DNA from 2 places in the Variovorax sp. 10L421 genome. Region 2 is predicted to be linked to the other one. Evidence: predicted binding sites of a transcription regulator. Region 2 holds the regulator's gene; the other holds the start of a gene.
The links. Region 2 encodes HrcA, which represses chaperone genes, less so after heat shock. Its sites were predicted from a motif close to TTAGCACTCNNNNNNNNNGAGTGCTAA; they were not measured.
Positions count from the first base shown of each region.

Region 1: a site for HrcA is predicted at 7,076-7,102, ahead of AC1DFC_RS15490 (co-chaperone GroES). Genes of this name have one in related genera too.

Region 1 is NZ_JBFTJJ010000010.1:140,197-151,424, forward strand. Features, by position in the region: gene AC1DFC_RS15465 (TonB-dependent receptor) at 1-1,692, opposite strand, end outside; gene AC1DFC_RS15470 (hypothetical protein) at 1,756-1,944, opposite strand; gene AC1DFC_RS15475 (PepSY-associated TM helix domain-containing protein) at 1,941-3,131, opposite strand; gene AC1DFC_RS15480 (TonB-dependent siderophore receptor) at 3,159-5,255, opposite strand; gene AC1DFC_RS15485 (phospholipase D family protein) at 5,431-7,032, shown strand; gene AC1DFC_RS15490 (co-chaperone GroES) at 7,191-7,481, shown strand; gene groL (chaperonin GroEL) at 7,511-9,163, shown strand; gene xylB (xylulokinase) at 9,326-10,795, opposite strand; gene AC1DFC_RS15505 (AraC family transcriptional regulator) at 10,816-11,228, opposite strand, start outside.
Region 2 is NZ_JBFTJJ010000035.1:18,587-29,814, forward strand. Features, by position in the region: gene AC1DFC_RS27760 (YiaD family glycine zipper/OmpA-like lipoprotein) at 1-360, shown strand, start outside; gene AC1DFC_RS27765 (lyase family protein) at 609-2,111, opposite strand; gene AC1DFC_RS27770 (sigma 54-interacting transcriptional regulator) at 2,199-3,917, opposite strand; gene AC1DFC_RS27775 (benzaldehyde dehydrogenase) at 4,288-5,763, shown strand; gene AC1DFC_RS27780 (coniferyl-alcohol dehydrogenase) at 5,798-6,565, shown strand; tRNA gene AC1DFC_RS27785 (tRNA-Ile) at 6,678-6,754, opposite strand; gene hrcA (heat-inducible transcriptional repressor HrcA) at 6,785-7,792, opposite strand; gene AC1DFC_RS27795 (NAD kinase) at 7,824-8,735, shown strand; gene recN (DNA repair protein RecN) at 8,737-10,419, shown strand; gene rapZ (RNase adapter RapZ) at 10,416-11,228, shown strand, end outside.

The sequences.
Region 1 (11,228 bases), on a different contig from region 2:
GGTCTCATGCTGCCAGCCCAGCTCAAAGCCGTTGCGCTTCGTGCGCCCCGCGTTCTGGAAGGTGGCACGGCCGCCGACGTTGGTGTCCGTCACGATCTCGTCGCGCGTGCGGGTCTGGAACAGCGCTGCCGTCAGCAGGCCACCGGCAAGCCGCGCCTTGGCGCCGAGTTCGATGCTGTCGTTCACCGCCGGCCGCAGCGCGAAGTTGAGCCCGCTCGCGCCATTTGCCCGATAGGAAAGTTCGTTCAGTGTCGGCGTCTCGAAGCCGCGGCCGATGGAGCCGTACAGGGCCAGGTCGGGCGTCGCCTGGTAGCGCAGCGAGGCCACCGGCAGGGTCTTGCTGTAGCGCGCACTGCCGCTGTCGTCGCGGTTCGTGCCGACGATGTAGCGGTCCTGCGAGTTGAAGTGCACGCTGCTGCGGCGCACGCCGGCTTCGAGCGTCCAGCGCTCGGCGAAGCGCCAGGTCGCTTGCGCGTAGGGATCGAGGTTCCAGACGTCGTTGAGCTCGTTGCGCCGCAGACGGCCCTGCACGCCCAGCACGGGCGCCGCGACGCGGCCGAGGTAGTTCTCGTAGCCGCGGCGCTTTTCGCGCAGGCTGTCGTAGCCCAGGCCGGCCACCACGTCGAAGGGCCGATCGGCCAGGGTCAACGCAGCATTCCAGCGAATGTCGACACCGCCGTACTGCCGCGACAGGTCGATCACGCCGCCCGCGTGCAACGGGTTCTGCTGCGCCGACACCGGAATCGATTGGTACTGCGTGGTCTTTCGCTCGCCGCCGTAGACCATCAGGCGCAGCCCCTGCTCTGCGTTGATGCGACGCTCGTACAGCAGGCCGGCCTGTATCTGCTCGACCGTCTTGCGGGTGTCGTACTGCGTGGCCAGCGGCGCGTTGCGCGGCGCCAGCGCGTACTGGTCGGCCGTGAGGCCCAGCGGGTCCTGCGCGTCGACGCGCACGCTGTTGAAGACCAGCGTGAGCCTGTCGCCGTTGTCGAGCGCGATGCCGAGCTTGCCGTTTTCGATGTCGCGCCGCGCGGCGCTGTGCTCGCGCCAGCCGTCGGTATGGAAGCGGCTCGCGCCGAGCAGGTAGTCGACCGCGCCCTGCGACCCGCTGAGCTGCAGCGACTGCCGCCAGGTGCCGAAGCTGCCGCCCGCGAGCGAGTACGACAGCCGTGGCGGCCCCTCGCCCGAGGCGGTGAACGCCTGCAGCACACCGCCCGAGGAGTTGCCGTACAGCGCGGAGAACGGCCCGCGCAGGATCTCGACGCGGTCCAGCGAGCCGATGTCGATGTTCGAGGTCTGCCCCTGTCCATCGGGCAAGGTCGCAGGAATGCCATCGACATAGAGCCGCACGCCGCGCACGCCGAAGGTCGAGCGCGCACCGAAGCCGCGGATGGACAGCTGCAGGTCCTGCGCGTAGTTCAGCCGGTTCTGCACCTGCAGCCCCGGCACCGCGCCCAGGCTTTCGGAGAGGTTGACCTGCAGGCGGCTGTCGCGCACCTCGTCGCCGTCGACGCGGTCGACCGAGCCGGGCACGTTGAAGGGCGCAACCTCGCCGCGCGGCGTGGAGACGGTGATCTCGCGCAGGCGCGCGCCGCTGGCGCCTGGATCGGCCGGCGGCTCCTGCTGGGCCTGCGCGGCCAGCGGAACACCCAGCAAGAGAAGGCAGGCGGCGGCGACGGGCGCAAGTTTCATCGCGCCGATTCTGCTTCGGCATGCCGGCCGCGCATGTCGCGGTGGCGCGACTCTCAGGGAAAACTAGCGGGCCGGCGCCTTGCGCCAGGCATGCCAGGCACCCACCACGACCGGGATGCCCAGCGTGATCCAGGCCAGGACGTCGCCCAGCCCGCCGTCGCTGAAGAGCGCCGAGATCAGCCCGAAGGTCGTCAGCAGGCCCAGCACCGTCGGCCAGCCCCACATGCGCCAGAAGCTCCGGTGCTGCGTCATGCCTGCACCTTCATGGCCGATGCCGGCTCGGGTTGTGCAGTGCCGCCGGAGACGCGCGCTTCATGCGCCGCGGCCCTCGGGGACGCGGGCACGGGGTTGCCCCGCTTGAGCCACAGGTACAACCCGCTGCCCAGCACGATGATGGTCGCTACGTCGAGCAGCGCCCAGATGATCTGCATCGGCATGCCGCCGTAGTCGCCGAAGTGCAGCGGCTGCGACACCAGCAGCGCCATGAGGTACCAGGGCAGCTTCGGCACCGCAGTCACCTCCGCTGTCTTGGCATCGACCAGCACCGGCTGGAACAGCTTCGATGTGAAGGGCTCGTTGCCACGCACGAAGAAGGTCGTGTGGTGCGGGCTCGAGAACGATGTGCCGGGGAAGGCAATGAACGACAGCTTCATGCCGGGCGTCTTCTGCATCGCGGCGTCCATCGAGCGCTGCACCGAGGCACGCTCGTTCACCGCCACGATGGGTTCGTTCTTGTAGGGCGCGAGCAGCGAACTGAGCTGGTCGTGCTGCCAGTACTTGATGAGCAGGTCGGCCCAGGTGTTGATCATGCCCGTGGAGCCCACCACGAACAGCCACACCAGCGTGACGATGCCAAGCAGGTTGTGCAGGTCGAGCCACTTCAGGCGCGGGCGCTTCTCGCGCCGCACCGTGCCGAAGTCGAGCTTGCGCATGAAGGGTGAATACAGCACCACGCCCGAGACGATGGCCACCAGCAGCAGCAGGCCCATGAAGCCGAGGAAGAGCTTGCCCGCCAATCCCGCGAACAAGTCGACGTGCAGCTTGAACATCACGTACATGAAGCCCTCGTCGAACTTCGGCTGCGCGAGCACCTCGCCCGTTCGCGCGTCGATCGCGACCGACTTGAAGTCCTCCGTGGCTTGCGGCGTGGGCGTGAGCGTGACGAACCACAGGCCGTCGTCGTCCTCGGGCTGTGAGACGAACTGCACCACGCGGCCGGGGTGCTTCGACTTCGCGATGTCGAGCACGCGGTCGAGACTCACGCGCGGCGCGCCCGCGGGCATCTTCGGCGCCTCGACCTCGGTGCCCAGCAGATGGCCGATCTCGTGATGGAAGATCAGCGGCAGGCCCGTGATGCACAGCAGCAGCATGAACACCGTGCACACGAGGCTGCTCCACTTGTGCACCCAGGCCCAGGTCTTGATTTTTCGGCTGTTCATGTGGGGGCTGTTCCTGAAGGTCGTGTTCTAGAAGCGATAGGTCGCGCTCGCGACGATGTTGCGGCGCGAGCCATACCAGCAGTCGCCGCGCGACAGGCAGGTGCTGAAGTAGATCTTGTCGGTCACGTTGTTGATGTTGAGCGCATAGCGCCAGCGGTCGGTCTCATAGGCGAACACGAGGTCGGCCAGCGCGATGCCCGGCACGCGCGGACCGGTGCCGAACTGCGTGTCGCGAAACGAACTCATCAGGCGCACGCCGGCGCCGGCGGAAAAACCGTTCACGCCGCCGATGGAAAACCTGTACTTCGCCCAGAAACTGGCCTGGTGTTTGGGCAGGCCTTCGATCTGCGCGTCGGCATCGGTGTAGTTGTAGTGGGCGATCAGGTCGAGGTTCGGGCCGGCCGAGCCCTTGGCCTCGAGTTCCACGCCCTTCGTCTTCGTCAGGCCGCGCTGCGAGAACACGTTGGGCTGCTCCTCGACGATCTGGTTCTTCTCGCGCAGGTCGTACACCGCTGCGCTGAAGGCCAGGGCGCGGTCCCTGGGCTCGTACTTGACGCCGGCTTCCCACTGCTCGCCGCGCAACGGCGTGAAGATGCGGCCTTCGCGCGGCGACTGCGGCGTGAACGACTCGCTGTAGCTCAGGTACGGCGACCATCCCGACGGCGAGGCGTACATCAGCCCGAAGCGCTTGGTGGTGGCGCTGCTCTTTTCCTCGTTGCTTCCCGCGGCACTGGACACGGCCCTGTCTTGCCGCAGGCCCGCCACGAAGATCCAGTTGTCGAGCCTGACCTGGTCCTGCAGGTAGACGCCCGTCTGTCGCTGGCGGGTGCGCGGCCTCGCATCGCGCACGGGCTCGTCGAGATGGCCGTAGACCGGCGCGTAGACGTCGATGGTGTCGAAGGTGGTGCCGCCCCAGACGTTCTCGCGCTGGCGCGCGAAGTCCGCGCCCACGAGCAGCGTGTGCTTCAGCGCGCCGGTCTGGAAGCGGCCCTCGACGTGGTTGTCGAGCGTCTGCGTGCGATTGCGGGTCAGTTGGCTGTCGTAGTAGCGGCCGAGCACGCGCTTGAAGACCGGGTCGGTGGACCAGCTGTCGAATCCGCTGAACGAACTGCCGTAGTGGTAGCGGTTGTCGTTTTCGTTGCGCGCGTAGCGGAAGTTCTGGCGGAAGGTCCAGCTGTCGTCGAACTTGTGCTCGAACTGCCAGCCGAAGGTCTTGCGCTCGCTGTCGTAGTAGTCGCCCGGCTCGCCGATGAAGCGGCTGCTCGGCAGGCGTCCGTTCGGGTTCGGCAGCAAGGTGCCCTCCCACGGCAGGAACTGCGAGCTGCTGCCGCTCTTGTCCTTCTGCCAGAGGCCCTGCAGCGTCAGCGAGGTCATGGCATTGGGCCGCCAGGTCAGCGAGGGCGCAATCACGCTGCGGTCGTCGGGCACGTGGTCGACCTGCGTGCCGGACTTGCGCTGCAGCGCGATCAGGCGGTACGACAGTGAGCCGTCGGCGTTCAGCGGGCCGGTGAGGTCGGCCTGGATCTGCTTGCGGCCGAAGCTGCCAAACTGCACGCCCACTTCGCGCTGGGCCTCCTGCAGCGGCCGCTTGCTGACCATGTTGACCACGCCGGCGGCCGTGCCGGCGCCGAACAGCATGCCCGAGGGGCCGCGCAGCACTTCGAGGCGCTCCAGCGTGTAGGGCTCGGTGCGGGTGGTGCTGGTGTAGTAGCCGTAGGCCTGGCGCAGGCCGTCGAGGTAGACGTCGGGATAGGCGCCGCGCACCCGCACGGAGTCGGTGCGGGAATCGAGTCCGTAGGCATCGGAACGTACGCCGGCCGCGTAGTTGAGCGCGTCCTGTACATTGGCCGCGCCCTGGTCGACCATCTGGTCGCGCGTGATCACGGTCACGGACTGAGGCGTTTCAGACAGCGGCGTGTCGGTCTTGGTGGCGGTGACCGCATTTTTCGCGCGGTAGCCGATCACCGGCGTGGTCGCCGTCTCGGTTTCGGCATTCGCGTCGACCCGTACTTCCGGCAGCGAGCCCGCATTCGTCGCCTGGGCCAGCACCTCGCGCTGTGTGCAGATCGCCAGACACCCTATCAGCACCGATGCAGCCTTGCGCCGCGCCTCCAACCTCTTCATCCCGGCCTCATTACAAATATTATTAAGAATGATTCGCATTTTATTGCGTGACTTATTTGTGCCTCCCCAATCACCGCTCCGATGAAGGGTGTTACGTTGCGGAATTGCGTCTGCGGGTCCAGGGCGAACCGGCTACCATGCCGCCCGCACGCTTCCCGTGCGTTGGCAAGCCCTCATGCTCAAGCTCATCGCCTTTCTGTTTCCCGCACTGAGCGGTCCGGCTCTGCGGCTGATGGTCCTCGCGGCTGCCATTGCGCTGGCCGGCTGCGCGGGGCTCCCACCGCGCACGCCTGAATCGCCCACCCTGGCGATTGCGGCCTCGCCCGCCACCGAGCTCGGCCGCGCCGCCGTCAGCCTCGACTCCCCGCCCGACGGCCTGAGCAGCATGCGGCCGCTGATCGAGGCCTCTTTTGCGCTCGACGCCCGGCTGGAGCTGATGCGGCGCGCGAAGTCGTCGCTCGACATCCAGACCTACCAGCTCGGCAACGACAAGACCGGCCGCCTGCTGCTGCGCGAAATGCGCAATGCCGCCCGGCGCGGCGTGCGCGTGCGGCTGCTCCTCGACGACTTCTACACGGCCGGCATGGACCGCCTGCTGCTCGGCCTCGCCGCCGAGCCCAATGCCGAGATCCGGCTGTTCAACCCGTTCGTGAACGCGCGCGACCACTCGTCGGGGCGGTGGCTGGAGTTCTTCACCGACTTCCGGCGCCTCAACCACCGCATGCACAACAAGCTGTTCGTGGCCGACGGCGCCATGGCCATCGCGGGCGGCCGCAACCTGGCCGACGAGTATTTCCTGCGCAGCGAGAGCGCGAACTTCATCGATTTCGAGCTGCTGCTGGTCGGCCCGGTGGTCCCCGAGTCAGCCGCCATCTTCGACACCTACTGGAACAGCGACGTGGTCTACCCCCTGCAGCGGGTGGCCGGCACCAGCAGCACGCCGCAGGCGCTGAAAGCCGATTTCGAGGAAGCAACCTCCCCGGCCCACGCACCGCCGCCCGACCCGCTGCCTCCCACCGACCTGCTCGGCGACCTGCCGCTGGGCGCCCAGCTTGCCCGAATCGACGAGGCCAAGTGGATGCGCGCCGAGGCCCACGCCTCCGCCGACAGTCCCAACAAGGCGCTGGGCGTCATGGCGCAACCCATGGAGCCGCTGGCACAGCGCTTCCACGAGATGCTGGCCACGGCCAGGTCGAACGTGGTGGTGATCTCGCCCTACTTCATTCCAGGCGACGAGGGCATGGAACGCATCCGCATGGGGCGTGAGCACGGTGTGAACATCACCGTCATCACCAATTCGCTGGCCGACAGCGACGAGCCGCTGGTCAACATCAACTACAACCGCTACCGCGTCGACATGCTCAAGCTGGGCGTGAACCTGTACGAAGTCAGCACCCGGCAGCTGCGGCGCAGCGGCCAGTTCCGCGACCTGCTCAAGAAGGCCCGCGGCCGCCTGCATGCCAAGCTGGCACTGGTCGACCGCCAGTGGGTGCTGCTCGGCTCCATGAACCTCGACCCGCGTTCCGCCCGGCTGAACACCGAATTCGGCATAGCCGTGCGAAGCTTCGACCTGACGCAGGCGCTGCTATTCGCCTACGAGCTCGACGACATCGAGGGCGTCTACCGCGTGGTGCTCAAGCCCGACGGCCAGAACGTCCAGTGGATCGGCACCGGCGACGTCCACAACGAGGTGCTCGACAGCGAACCGGATTCGAGCATGCTGACGCGGCTGCAGCTGCTGCTGTTCTCGTGGTTTGTGCCTACGGACCAGTTGTAGGCGGCTGCAGAACCCCTTGAAAGCCCGCCGATTGCCCTTATGATTAGCACTCGCTGCTGATGAGTGCTAACAGCCTCGCTTCCAGTCGATGGGCTGCCGGCCTCCGGTCCGGCACCCGACCACAAATCCGTTTCTTATCCATACATCCAGGAGATGCAATGAAACTTCGTCCTTTGGCCGATCGCGTGATCGTCAAGCGTGTTGACAGCGAAACCAAGACCGCCTCCGGCATCGTCATCCCCGACGCAGCCGCTGAAAAGCCCGATCAGGGTGAAGTCCTGGCCGTGGGCCCGGGCAAGCGCAACGACAAGGGCGAGCTGGCCGCACTGACTGTCAAGGTCGGCGACCGCGTCCTGTTCGGCAAGTACAGCGGCCAGACCGTCAAGGTCGGCGGCGACGAACTGCTGGTCATGAAGGAAGACGACCTGTTCGCGGTCGTCGAGAAGTAATTCAAATATCCCATTCGGAGTAAACAAACATGGCAGCAAAAGACGTAGTCTTCGGCGGTGAAGCCCGCGCACGCATGGTCGAGGGTGTGAACATCCTGGCCAACGCAGTCAAGGTGACCCTGGGCCCCAAGGGCCGCAACGTGGTGCTCGAGCGCTCGTTCGGCGCCCCCACCGTCACCAAGGACGGTGTGTCGGTCGCCAAGGAAATCGAACTCAAGGACAAGCTCCAGAACATGGGCGCGCAGCTCGTGAAGGAAGTGGCTTCCAAGACTTCGGACAACGCCGGTGACGGCACCACCACCGCGACCGTGCTGGCACAAGCCATCGTTCGCGAAGGTTTCAAGCTGGTGGCTGCCGGCATGAACCCGATGGACCTGAAGCGCGGCATCGACAAGGCCGTGACGGCCCTGGTCGCCGAGCTGAAGAAGGCTTCCAAGCCCACCACCACGTCGAAGGAAATCGCTCAAGTCGGCTCGATCTCGGCCAACAGCGACGAAACCATCGGCAAGCTCATCGCTGACGCGATGGACAAGGTCGGCAAGGAAGGCGTGATCACCGTGGAAGACGGCAAGTCGCTGGACAGCGAACTCGACGTCGTCGAAGGCATGCAGTTCGACCGCGGCTACCTGTCGCCCTACTTCATCAACAACCCCGAGAAGCAATCGGCGCTGTTGGACAACCCCTTCGTGCTGCTGTTCGACAAGAAGATCAGCAACATCCGCGACCTGCTCCCCACGCTGGAACAAGTCGCCAAGGCTGGCCGTCCGCTGCTGATCATTGCCGAAGAAGTCGAGGGCGAAGCCCTGGCTACGCTGGTCGTGAACACGATCCGCGGCATCCTGAAGGTCGTGGCTGTGAAGGCACCTGGCTTCGGCGACCGCCGCAAGGCCATGCTGGAAGACATCGCCATCCTGACGGGCGGCAAGGTCATCGCTGAGGAAGTGGGCCTGACGCTCGAAAAGGTGACGCTGGCCGACCTGGGTCAAGCCAAGCGCATCGAAGTGGGCAAGGAAAACACGATCATCATCGACGGCGCTGGCGCCGCTGGCGACATCGAAGCCCGCGTGAAGCAAGTGCGCGTGCAGATCGAAGAAGCCACGAGCGACTACGACCGTGAAAAGCTGCAAGAGCGCGTGGCCAAGCTGGCCGGCGGTGTTGCCGTGATCAAGGTTGGCGCCGCCACCGAAGTCGAAATGAAGGAAAAGAAGGCTCGCGTCGAAGACGCCCTGCACGCTACCCGCGCTGCAGTGGAAGAAGGCGTTGTGGCTGGCGGCGGCGTGGCTCTGCTGCGTGCCAAGCAAGCCGTGGGCGACTCGATCAAGGGCGACAACGCCGACCAGGACGCCGGCGTCAAGCTGGTGCTCAAGGCCATCGAAGCACCCCTGCGCGAAATCGTGAACAACGCCGGCGGCGAAGCCTCGGTGGTGGTGAACGCTGTGTTGGCCGGCAAGGGCAACTACGGCTTCAACGCTGCGAACGACACGTACGGCGACATGCTCGAGCTGGGCATCCTGGACCCGACGAAGGTCACGCGCACCGCACTGCAGAACGCCGCTTCGGTGTCCTCGCTGCTGCTGACGACCGAAGCCATGGTTGCTGACGCACCCAAGGACGAAGGCGCTGCCGGCGGTGGCATGCCCGACATGGGCGGCATGGGTGGCATGGGCGGCATGGGCATGTAATTGGCTCGCCCCCAGGCTGCGCGGCACTTCGTGTCCGCTACGCCTACCCCCCAACCGGGGGCGACACCTGCGGACCGGCAGAGCCGGATCCGCGGTGTCTCGCGAAATGAAAGAAGCCCGGCTTGCGCCGGGCTTTTTTCATGGGCGGTCGTGATCGCTCTGCTACTGGAATTGCGCCTGCACCGCCTTGTAGAGCGCCTGGAAGCGCGCATGCCTCGTCCTGTGGACATTGGCTACTTCGGTCGAGGCAACCAGCTTCTGCTTCACAGGCGGCAGCGTGCAAACCTCGGCCACCGAGCCCCCATCCGCCAACCACGCCAGCCGCGCCGCACCCAGTGCGCCACCCGTCTCGCCGCCCGCATAGAGCGTGAGCGGCACGCCGAAGATGTCGGCCAGCAGCTGCCCCCACCACACGCTGCGCGCACCGCCGCCCACCAGCGCCACGTCGCGCAGCGGCATCCCGGCCGGCAGCCGCAGGGTATCGAAGCCGTCGCGCAGGCCGAAGCTCACGCCCTCGACCACGGCGTACGCGATTTCCGCTGGCCCGTGTGCGTGCGTGAGGCCGAACAGCACGCCCTGCGCGTTGGGGTTGTTGTGCGGCGAGCGCTCGCCGGAGAGGTACGGCAGGAACAGCGGGCAGCCCTCGCGCTGTGCCAGCGGGACGGACGCCGCCGCTTCGAGCAGCGCGGCCTCGTCCGCGAACCTGAAAGTCTTTGCGGCCCAACTCACCGCGCTCGCAGCCGAGAGCATCACCGACATCTGGTGCCACCGCCCCGGCAGCGCATGGCAAAAGGCGTGCATCGCCTGCGCGGGGTTCGGCAGGAAGCGGTCGGTCGAGACGAACACGACGCCCGAGGTGCCGAGTGACACGAATCCCTGCCCCGGCTCGACGAGGCCCATGCCGACGGCGCTGGCCGCGTTGTCGCCGGCACCGCCGGCGATCACCACGCTGGCGCGGCCCACGCCCCAGCGCGCCGCCAGTTCGGGTTTGAGCTGCGCCGACATCTCGCTGCCTTCGACCAGCCGCGGCATGTGCGCGCGCGTGAGGCCTGTGGCCGCCAGCAGTTCGTCGGACCAGTCGCGCGCACCCACATCGAGCCACAGCGTGCCCGCCGCATCGGACATCTCGCTGACCGCCTCGCCGCTGAGCATGAAGCGCAGCCAGTCCTTGGGCAGCAGCACGCGCGCCACACGGCCGAAGATTTCAGGCTCGTGCTCGCGCACCCACAACAGCTTGGGCGCGGTGAACCCCGGCATCGCGAGGTTGCCCGCGATCTCGCCGAGCCTCGGCACGGCGCGCGCAAGCGCCTCGCACTGCGCACCGCTGCGGCCGTCGTTCCAGAGAATCGCAGGGCGCAGCACCTCGCCCGCCGCATCGAGCAGCGTGGCACCGTGCATCTGTCCCGACAGGCCGATGGCGCGCACCGCCGCGAGTTCCTCGGGATGCGACTTGCCGAGCGCACGCATCACCTCCTCGAGCGCATGCCACCACTGCTGCGGCGCCTGCTCCGACCACAGCGGCCGCGGCCGTTCGACCGCGAGCGGCGCGCGGGCCACGCCGACGATGCGGTGGTCGTCGGCGAGCAGCAGCGCCTTGAGCTCGGACGTGCCGAGGTCGAGTCCCAGGTACAAGATGGACCCCCTGGCTTTGTCTAGGAAGAGATGCCGCCGCCGAAGCGGGTGTCTGCCTGCTTTCGGAATTCGCTCGGCGTCATTCCCTTGATTTCAAGAAAACGTCGATTGAAATTCGCCACATTGTTGAAGCCAACCTGGTAGCAGATGTCGGTCACGTAGTGATCGGTCTGCATCAGCAGGTGGCAGGCGCTGTTGATACGCACGCGGTTGACGAAGTCGGTGAAGCTGTTGCCGGTGGAGCGCCGGAAGAAGCGGCTGAAGCGGCTCTCGCTCATACCCAGTTCGGCCGCCACGTCCGACATCGAGATCGACTCCGCCATGTTGCTGGTGATGCGGTTGACGATGTCGTTGATCTGGTCGACCTGCGCATCGCCCTCGATGCCCTGGGCGCCCTGCATCTGCACGCTCGACAGCAGCCGGTAGTCGGTGC
Region 2 (11,228 bases):
GACGGCTCGCTGATGGTCAACATTCCCAGCAATGTCACGTTCGACACCGACAGCGCGACCATCAAGCCTTCGTTCCGAAGCGTGCTCGACGGTGTGGCCCAGACCATTTCGCAGGAGCCCAGGATCAACGCGCGCGTAGTCGGCCATACCGACAGCACCGGCAATCCGGACCACAACATGGCTCTGTCGCAGCGCCGCGCGCAAAGCGTGGCGACCTACCTGGCCGATCGCGGTGTGGCGAACACCCGCCTGACCGCCGAAGGACGAGGCCAGACACAGCCGGTGGCAAGCAATGCCTCCGAAGAAGGCCGCACGCAGAATCGCCGTGTCGAAATCTATTTGAAGCCTGCTGCGCAGTAGGCGATGCAAGGGCGCGCGGGACGGCAGCTACTGCTTGATCCATCCCGAGGCGGAGGATCGGCGCCCGGAGCTCCGTCTGCGCCGCCATGCGCTGCGTGAGTTCGGCCGGCGTCGAGGCCTTGGGATCGAAGACCAGGCCGGCCATGCGCGCGAACCTTTGCCGCAGCCAGTGCCTTGTTCGATGACGGGTTGAGCCGGTCGACCGCAGGCTTCTGCGTTCCGACCGGTGCGAACACGCGTGAGCGGAACTAGCGGCCCGCCCCCAGTTTTTCAAAAGCCGAATCGAGCCGTCCCAATGCGATCGAGACATCCGCCCTGCGCGCGTTGATCCAAGCCTCCTGCTCGGCAACGCGCTTCGTCGACTCCCTCAACATCCGGTCCATCTCTTTCAGCTGCGGACCTCCAGCGGTCTGGCGGTTCTTGACGATAGCGGCAGGGTCGAGCGACGATCGAAACTCCGCCTCGGACATCGGCAGCGCAGTTGCAAACTCGCCTTTCACCGTTTCGGCATAGATGCGTTGTGCTTCCACATAGGGGAAGTCGAGTGGCTTGATGTTCTTGGCTTTGGCGTACTCCACCACTTCTGAAGCGAAGTGGTGCCCGACACGGAAAGGCAGTTTGTACCTGCGCATCAGAACGTCGGCGAGTTCCTGGGAGGCGGTCCAATCGCTGTTGAGCTCCTCCAGTGCCCGCTCCGGATCGACAACCAGCGCCCCGAGGATCTTGTCCCAGTTGCCAAGCACGCCGATGGCGCTGCGGATCATCGCGCTGGTAGGCCTGGCGTCCTTCGCATCGCTCATGCCTGTCGGAATATTGTGTGCCAGAAGCGCTGCCCCGATGCCAAGCGTCAAGGTAGTCGATGCGTCGCGGCGAGTGCTGTTGAGCAGGCCCGGATTGCGCTTTTGTGGCATGGCGCTGGACACATAGGTGTTTTCGCCTCCCTCGCGCAGCAAGATCCAGGGACGAGCCTGGGAATATTGCGCCATGACGTCCTCGACAAACATGCCGGCATGCAGGGCGATGGCGCTGACGATGGCAGCTGCTTCGACGGGCTCGTCTACGGATGAGACCTGAGATGCGTCATAGGCGTTGTCTACCGTGGCTGCAAAACCCAGGTAATCCGCCATGCGTTTGCGGTTCAGCGGCCAACTGGTGCCGTTGAGCACCGTGGTGCCCATGGACGAGCGGTCGATCCGAACATAGGCCTCGCGGATCCGTTGTGCGTCGCGGTCCAGGCCGGCCGCAATTCCCAGTAGATAGTGGCCATAGCTATTGGGCTGGGCGGCCACGCCGTTGGTGTAGTTGGGAACGATGGTGTCCTTGTGTTTGTCCGCCAACTTCACCAGGGTGCCGGTCGTCTTGTTCAGCTGCTCGGCCAAAGCCAGCATGTCGTCGCGCAAGATGGCCGAGCGCAGCGTCGCCAGCATGTCCTGGCTCGAGCGGCCGGCATGCAGCAGAGTGATCTGAGGGCCTACGGCGTCAATCAGCAATGGCTCGAAAGTGATGACGTTCGTTGGGCGCTTGCCCCCCGGCTTGCCCCCATCGACCAACACCTTGGTGATGCCGGAGTAGACCAGCGGCCCCATGGACCGATCCAGCAAACCTTCGTCGATGTTGATGACTGCGGAGGCTTTGTTGATCTCCCCGAGCCAGAAGAACTCGTCACGCGCTGGCTTGGTCTGAGCAAGAACTTGCAGTGCGGTGAAAGAAAGCGCCAGGGCTGCCGCGAGGGTACAGATCGAAAATTTCAAGCTTGCCTCCGGTAGTTGAGGTTGTCGCGACGGCATACGTGAAAAAACGCGCGCGTCCATCGGACTGATCGGGCTCTGCATACGCAATCATCGGCATCCATGTTTGCGCGCACGGTAGGCCAGTTGGGGGCGCGTGACACCCAGCACGCGCGCCGCCGCGGAGAGGTTTCCCCCGCATTGTTCCAGCGCACGGCGTATCAGCGTCTCCTCCACTTGTCCCAATGAGCCGGAGCCGACGCGGTCCGCCATGGCTTGGCCTGTGGGCACGGACCGCGGCAACAGGACGCCGTCTCCGCCCGCCAAGTGCCCATCCGGCCGTACCGACAGCACGTTCTTGTCCAGCGTCTCGCCGCTCGTGAAGAGGTGGTGAACATCGAGCAGGGCCCCCTCTGGCGCGACGATCACGGCGCGCTCGATCAGGTTCTGCAGTTCGCGGATGTTCCCGGGGTAGTCGTAGTTCAGAAGCGCCTTGACGGCGGATTGCGTGAAGCCGGTGACCTTGCGGCCGTGCTTGCGGCCGTAGTGCCGAAGAAAATGGCTCATCAGGAGCGGCACGTCGTCGCGCCGCTCGCGCAGCGGCGGCAGGTGAATGGGAAAGACGTTCAGTCGGAAAAACAGGTCGTCGCGAAACTTGCCCTCGCGCACGGCCTGGCGCAGATCGACGTTGGTGGCCGCGACGACGCGCGTGTCGACCTGGATGCTGCGCGTACCACCCACGCGCTCGACCTCGCCTTCCTGCAGCGTGCGCAGCAGCTTGCCCTGGGCCGCGTAGCTCAGCGTGCCGATCTCGTCCAGGAACAGCGTGCCGCCGTGGGCGCGCTCGAAGCGTCCCGGCCGCGCCGCGCCGGCGCCGGTGTAGGCGCCGCGCTCCACGCCGAACAGCTCGGACTCGATCAGGGTCTCCGGAATGGCCGCGCAGTTCACCGCGACGAAGGGCTTGTCGCGCCGCGGACCGATGCTGTGCAGCATGCTGGCGAACTTTTCCTTGCCGACGCCGGACTCGCCGGTGAAAAGCACGGTGGCCGTGGTTGGCGCGACGCGATGCAGCAGGTGGCAGGCCGCGTTGAAAGCCGACGATGCGCCCACCATCGCGTCGTTCTTGCGCGGCGGCGTGGGCAACGCGGCGGCCCACGGCTCCGCGCCGCCCACGCCGCTGTACTGGGACGCGCCGACGAAGTCACGCGCGCGCAGGTAGCGCATGTCTTCTTCCACATCGTCCCATCGCTCGGCCGATTTGCCGATCACGCGACATTGGCTCTCGCCCATCGAGCGGCAGGCGACTTCGCGGAACACCACCAGCCGCCCGAACAGCGTGCTGACGTAGCCGGTGGCATAACCCACCTGCATCCAGCAGGCCGGCGAGCCGCCGATGCCGTAGGCCGCGATGTGCTCGTCGTCTTCGATCGAGTGGTGCCAGATGAATTCACCCTCGTAGTCCGAGGTCTCGGGGTCATAGCGCACGTGCACCAGCTCGACCTTCACCAGGCCTTCCAGGGCATGCAGGCGGGTGCCGGCCATGGCGGCGGCGGCCGGTTCGGCGTCGGGCCAATGCTTGCGCACCAGCTGCGCATCGCGCGCGCCGCTGACGTAGCCCGCGCGTGTGAAGAGACCACGGGCGCTCTCCTGGCCCAGGCTGTCGATGAGCTCGCGTCGCAGAGACCCCAGCGCCTCGGTGTGCAGAAGCACCATGCGCTGATCCTGCAGCCAGATGCGGCCATCACCGGGCGAAAAGAACAGGCACTCGCTGATGTCGGCAATCGTCGGATGCTCTTCGCTGCCCACGTGCGAGGCCTCGAAGCGGCTCATTGCACGCGTCGCTTCGGCGCCGTCGAAACGGCCCAGCGCGGCGCCGGTGGCGCGTGCCACGTCGGCCAGTGAGATCCGCTCCGGGAACGGCGAGTTGGCGGTTTTGGTCAATTTTCAGCTCATCGTTTGGTGAAACGAGCGGCCGATTTTTGATCATTTGGTGAAACTGCAGATCAGGGTAAACCAGTTATTTCGAATAACCAGTACAGCCTCGGGAATTCCCCTAATCTCCCAATGAAAACACCATCGCGCGGCGGCGTTGAGCCACCCCGCCGCGGCGCCGCTGGTACGCCCGTTGCGAAAAGAAGGCGGGTGCCGCGGACATTTCCGCCCGCGGCCAGCCGATCAATTTTTTCGCAAGGGGTGAGTCATGGATGTTTCGCAGAAACCGGCGTTCCTGGACCCGGCAGCCTGGGCCGGCAAGGTGTTCAACGGCGCGTGGGTCGCGTCCGCAGGCGGTGCGCGCGACGTCGTCGAACCGGCCACGGGCCAGGTGATGGCGGCCGTCGGCATCGCCGATGCGCAGGACGTGGGGCTGGCCACAGCCGCCGCGGCGCAAGCGCAGAAAAGCTGGGTGCAGGTTGCGCCGCGCGAGAAGGCCGCGGTGCTCCTGCGGGCCGCGGCCCTGTTCCAGCAGCACTTCGACGAGATGGCGCTCTACGTCGCTCGGGAGACCGGCGCCATCCTGCCCAAGGGACAGCACGAGGTGCGCGAGGCCATCACCCTGTGCCATCTGGCGGCGGCCATGCCCCTGCAGGCGCAGGGCCAGGTCCTGCCGAGCGCGAGCGGCACCACCAGCCTGGCGCGGCGCGTGCCGCGGGGCGTGGTGGGCGTGATCTCGCCCTTCAACTTTCCGCTCATCCTCACCCTTCGAACCGTGGCGCCGGCTCTTGCGGCGGGCAACGGCGTGGTGATCAAGCCCGACTCGCGCACACCGGTGAGCGGCGGCTTCATGATCGCCCGCGTGTTCGAAGAGGCGGGCCTGCCCCCCGGTCTGCTGCAGGTGCTACCCGGCGACGCCGCCGCCGGTGAAGCGCTGGTGACCGATGCGCGCGTGCCGATGATCGCCTTCACCGGCTCGCCCGCGGTGGGCCGGCGCATCGGTGAACTGGCGGGGCGCCACCTGAAGAAGGTGACACTGGAGCTGGGTGGCGCCAACTCGCTGATCGTGCTGGAAGACGCCAACCTCGACATCGCGGCCAGCAACGCCGCCTGGGGCGCCTACCTGCACCAGGGGCAGATCTGCATGGCGACCAATCGCATCATCGTGCACGAGAGCATCGCCACCGCCTTCACGCAGCGGCTGGTCGAGAAGGCCCAGCACCTGCCGGTGGGCGACGGCGCCAGCGGCCAAGTGGCCCTGGGGCCGCTGATCGACGCCAAGCAGCGCGACCGGGTGCACGCCATCGTGCAGGACAGCATCGCGGCCGGCGCCCAGTTGCTGGCCGGCGGCAGCAGCGACGGCCTGTTCTACAAACCCACGGTGCTGGCGGGCGTGAAGGCCGGCATGCGCGTGTACGACGAGGAAGTGTTCGGCCCCGTCGCCAACATCATCACCTTCAAGACCGACGACGAGGCCGTGGCCCTGGCCAACAACCACCAGGGCAGCCTGGCCTCGGCGGTGATCTCGCCCTCGATCGGACGTGCCATGGCAATGGCTGCGCAGTTGAACTCCGGCATGGTCCACATCAACGACCAGACCGTCAACGACGAGTGCGTCAACCCCTTCGGCGGCCCCGGCATCGCCGGCAACGGCAGCAGCGTCGGCGGCCCGGCCGACTGGGAGGAATACACCCAGTGGCAGTGGCTGACCATCAAGCAGGCGGCGCACGCCTATCCGTTCTGAATGCCAGCGACCGAATCCACAAAGGAGACATTTCATGCAGCTTGAAGGAAAAACCATCGTCGTCACCGGCGTGTCGTCGGGCATCGGCGCCGAGGTGGTGCGCATCGCGCGCTTTGCCGGCGCCCGCGTCATCGGCATGGACCGCAACGACCCCAGCCTCACGCTCGACGGCTTCGTCAAGGCCGACCTGAGTTCTGTCGCCGCCATCGATGCGGCCGTGGCGCAATTGCCCGAACGCTTCGACGCGCTGTGCAACATCGCCGGCGTGCCCGGCACGGCGCCCGTGAAGCTGGTCGCCGACGTCAACTACCTGGGCCTGCGCCATCTGACCGAGCAGGCGCTGCCGCGCATCCCGCGCGGCGGTTCCATCGTCAACGTGGCCTCCATCCTCGGCGCCGAATGGCCGCAGCGACTGGCGCCGCACAAGGCCCTGGCCGCCGCGCAAGGCTTCGAGGCCGGTGCCCATTGGCTGCGCGACCATCCCGTGCCGCAGGAGACCTGCTACCAGTACTTCAAGGAAGCGCTGATCGTCTGGAGCGCCACGCAGTCGCAGAAATGGTTTCTGGAACACGGCGTGCGCATGAACTGCGTCGCGCCGGGGCCGGTTTTCACGCCGATCCTGGGCGACTTCGTGAGCATGCTCGGCCAGGAGCGGGTGCAGGCCGATGCGCACCGCATGCTGCGCCCCGGCTTCGCCGACGAGATCGCGCCGGTGATCGCGTGGCTGTGCAGCGATCAGGCGCGCTGGATCAGCGGCGCCAGCATCCCGGTCGACGGCGGCCTGGCATCGACATACATCTGAGCCGCGATGACCCACGCCGCCGCCATGCTCGACGTGGCGGCCGGCTGGCGGCGTGACTTGAGGTGGGCAAGTACCTTGCCGACGGGAAATGACCCCGCTGCGGCGCATTGGGTGGTAGGCCGTGATGGGCTTGAACCATCGACCAACGGATTATGAGTCCGCTGCTCTAACCAACTGAGCTAACGGCCCACTGGCCACGATTCTATTCGCCGCAGCGCCCTACTTGCGGTGGCTCAGCGCATTGCCGACCAGCCGCGACGTGATATCGACGATCTGGATCATGCGTTCATAGGGCATGCGCGTCGGTCCGATCACGCCCAGCGTGCCCACGACTTGCCCATCGACCTCGTAGTTGGCACTGACGATGGAAAGCTCCTCGAACGGCACGACCTGGCTTTCGCCGCCGATGAAGATGCGCACGCCTTCGGCCTTGCTCGACACATCGAGCAGACGCATCAGCTGGGCCTTTTGCTCGAAGAGTTCGAAGGCGCGGCGCAGTTGCCCCATGTCGCTGGAGAAATCGCTCACCGACAGCAGGTTGCGCTCGCCGGAGATCACGACTTCGTCTTCCTGCGCCTCGGTCAGCACCTCGGAGCTGACCTGCACCGCAGCCTGCATCAGGGCGGCGATCTCGCCGCGCAGCTTCTCGATCTCGGACTGGAGACGATCGCGCACCTGCTCGATGGTCAGGCCCGCATAGTGGGCATTGATGTAGTTCGAGGCCTCGACCAGTTGCGACTGCGAATAGTCGGCCTCCGGGAAGATCACCCTGTTCTGCACGTCGCCATCGGGCGAGACGATGATGACCAGCAGGCGCCGCTCGGAGAGCCGCAAGAACTCGATCTGCTTGAACACAGAAGCGCGCCGCGGCGCCATCACCACACCGACGAACTGCGACAGGTTCGACAGCAGGTTCGCCGCATTGGCGATCACCTTCTGCGGCTGGTCGGGCGCCAGGCTCGGCGTGCTCATCTGTTCGCGCTCGGCGGTCAGCATGGTGTCGACGAAGAGGCGGTAGCCGCGGTGCGTGGGGATGCGGCCGGCCGAGGTGTGCGGGCTGGCAATCAGCCCCAGCGCCTCGAGGTCGGACATGACGTTGCGGATGGTCGCGGGCGACAGGTCGAGCCCCGGCGAACGCGAGAGCGTTCGCGAGCCGACGGGTTGCCCGTCGGCGATATAGCGCTCGACGAGCGTCTTGAGCAGCAACTTGGCACGGTCGTCCAGCATTGCAAGATTTTAGTGTTGTAATTTGTGAGATATGACCTCTCGCTTTCGTCACGTCGCCCTGATCGGCAAATACCAGGCTTCCGGCGCCCGAGCGCAGGCGGATGCGCGCGACGGCGTCATGGAAGGCATCGGCACCTTCCTCGAATCGCAAGGCTGCACGGTGTTCGTCGAGCGCTCGACCTGCGAAGACGACGATGACGGCGCCCCCGCCCATCCGCGCTACGAAGCCCTGAGCGTCGAGGAAATCGGCCAGCGCTGCGACCTCGGCCTGGTGGTCGGCGGCGACGGCACCATGCTCGGCATCGGCCGGCAGCTCGCCAGCTACGGCATTCCGCTGATCGGCATCAACCGCGGCCGGCTCGGCTTCATCACCGACATCCCGCTCGACAACTACCAGGCCACGCTGATTCCGATGCTGGCCGGCGAGTACGAGGAGGACCACCGCAGCCTGATGCATGCACAGGTCGTGCGCGACGGCGCCTCGGTGTTCGACGCGCTCGCGATGAACGACGTGGTCGTGAACCGCGGCGCCACCTCCGGCATGGTCGAGCTGCGCGTGTCGGTGGGCCGCCATTTCGTGGCCAACCAGCGCGCCGACGGCCTGATCATCGCCACGCCCACGGGCTCGACCGCCTATGCGCTGTCGGCAGGCGGGCCGCTGCTGCATCCAGCGGTGCCGGGCTGGGTGCTGGTGCCGATCGCGCCGCACACCCTATCGAACCGTCCCGTGCTGCTGCCTGATGCCGACGAGATCGTGATCGAGCTGGTGGGCGGGCGCGACGCCAGCGCCAATTTCGACATGCAGTCGCTGGCCTCGCTCGCGATCGGCGACCGCGTGGTGGTGCGCCGCTCCGACTTCCGGGTGCGCTTCCTGCACCCGCGCGGCTGGAGCTATTTCGACACGCTGCGCAAGAAACTTCATTGGAACGAAGGGGGCTCCTGAAATGGCGCTGCGACGCATCGCACTGCGCGACTTCGTGATCGTGCGATCACTCGAACTCGACCTGTCCGGCGGCTTCACGGTATTGACCGGTGAGACCGGCGCGGGCAAATCCATCCTGATCGACGCACTGCAGCTGGCCCTGGGCAACCGCGCCGACGCGGGCGCCGTGCGCGAAGGCGCCGAGCGGCTCGACGTGAGCGCCGAATTCAACGCCGACCCGGCCCTGGACACGTGGCTCGACGAGGGCGGCTTCGAGGCCGGCGACGCGCTGCTGCTGCGCCGCACCGTCGACCTGCAGGGCCGCAGCCGCGGCTGGATCAACGGTAGCCCGGCCACGGCCACGCAATTGCGCGAACTCGGCGACCGTCTGCTCGACATCCACGGCCAGCACGCCTGGCAGAGCCTGACGCGGCCCGAAGCCGTGCGCGGCCTGCTCGACGCCTACGCGGGCGTGCGCACTGACGCGCTCGACGCCGCATGGCAGGGCTGGCGGCAGGCGCTTTCGGCGCTCGAACATGCGCGCTCGGCGCAAGACTCGCTGCAGCGCGAACGCGAACGGCTGCAGTGGCAGATCTCCGAAGTCGCCAAGCTCGCGCCGGGTGCCGACGAATGGGAAGAGCTGTCGACCAACCACTCGCGCATCTCCAACGCGCAAGCGCTGATCGACGCAGCCCAGGGCGCCAGCCAGGCGCTGGAAGACGACGACAGCGGCGCCCTCTCCGCGCTCTCGCGGGCGGCCACGCTGCTGCAGAACTGCGAGCACATCGAGCCCGAGTTCCGCGCGCTGGGCGAGGTGCTCGCCTCCTGCGTGGCGCAGGCTTCCGACGCGGCCCACACGCTGCACGGCTACCTGCGCGACGCCGACACCGATCCGCAGAGCCTGGCCGAGCTGGATGAACGCATGGGCCTGTGGATGTCGCTTGCGCGCCGCTACAAGCGCACACCCGCCGAGCTGCCGGCGCTGCTGGCCGGCTGGCAGGCCGAACTGCAGGCGCTCGATGCGCAAAGCGATCTCGAAGGCCTGGAGCGTGCCGAGCAAGGCGCGCAACAGGCCTACATGAAAGAAGCCAAGGCGCTGGGCAAGGCCCGCAAGCAGGCCGCCCCCCGCCTCGCCCAGGCCGTCACCGACGCCATGCAGGGCCTCGGCATGCAGGGCGGACGCTTCGACGTCGAACTGCAGCCGCTGGCACAGCCCAGCCGCGCCGGCCTCGAAGACGTGGCCTTCCTCGTTGCCGGCCACACCGGCAGCACGCCCCGGGCCATCGGCAAGGTGGCCTCGGGCGGCGAACTGTCGCGCATTGCGCTGGCCATCGCCGTCACGACCAGCCAGCTCGGCGCCGCGCAGACGCTGATCTTCGACGAGGTCGATGCCGGCGTCGGCGGGGCCGTGGCCGAGACGGTCGGGCGGCTCATGAAGCAGCTCGGCCGCGACCGCCAGGTGCTCGCCGTGACCCACCTGCCCCAGGTGGCCGCCTGCGCCGACCATCACCTCGTGGTGGCCAAGCGCCAGACGGCGGCGGCGGGCAAGGACGGCCCGCGCACCGAAAGCGGCGTGTCGCGCCTCGACGACGACAACCGCGCCAGGGAAATCGCCCGCATGCTGGGCGGCGAGAAGGTCTCGCAGACCTCGCTCGCGCATGCACGCGAGCTGCTCGGCCACAAGACTCCGGCGACCGCGCCATGAGCCTCGACCTCGTGCTCATCACGGGCATGTCGGGCTCCGGCAAGTCGGTGGCCCTGCACGCGCTGGAAGACGCTGGCTACTACTGCGTCGACAACCTGCCGCCCGAGCTGCTGACCCCGTTCGTCGCGCTGCAGCATGAGCAGCAGGCCACGCGGGTGGCCATCGCCATGGACGTGCGCAGCGGCGTCTCGCTGCCGATCGTTCCGCATCAGCTCGACGCGCTGCAGCGCGACGGCGAGATCTCGCTGCGTTCGCTGTTCCTCGACGCAACCACCGACGCCCTGCTGCGCCGCTATTCGGAAACCCGCCGCCGCCACCCGCTCTCGCGCCAGGAGGGCCGCACAGACGTGCCCGAGCAGCATCGCGTGCTGATGCAGGCGATCGAGCTCGAACGCGAGCTGCTGGCCGACCTGCGCGACGGCGCCGACGTGATCGACACCAGCCTGATCCGGCCTGCGCAGCTGCAGAGCTACATCAAGTCATTGATCTCCGCGCCCCAGAGCGCGCTGACGCTGGTGTTCGAGTCATTCGCCTTCAAGCGCGGCGTACCGCTCGATGCCGATTACGTGTTCGACGTGCGCATGCTGCCCAATCCGCACTACGTGCCCGCGCTGCGCCCGCTCACAGGCCGCGACGAGCCGGTGATCGAATGGCTGCGCGAGCACGACGACGTGGCACGCATGTACGACGACATCGAGCAGTTCCTTGCGCACTGGCTCGATGCGCTGGCGCGCGACCATCGCAGCTACGTGACTGTGGCCATCGGCTGCACGGGCGGGCAGCATCGTTCGGTGTTCCTGGTCGAGCAG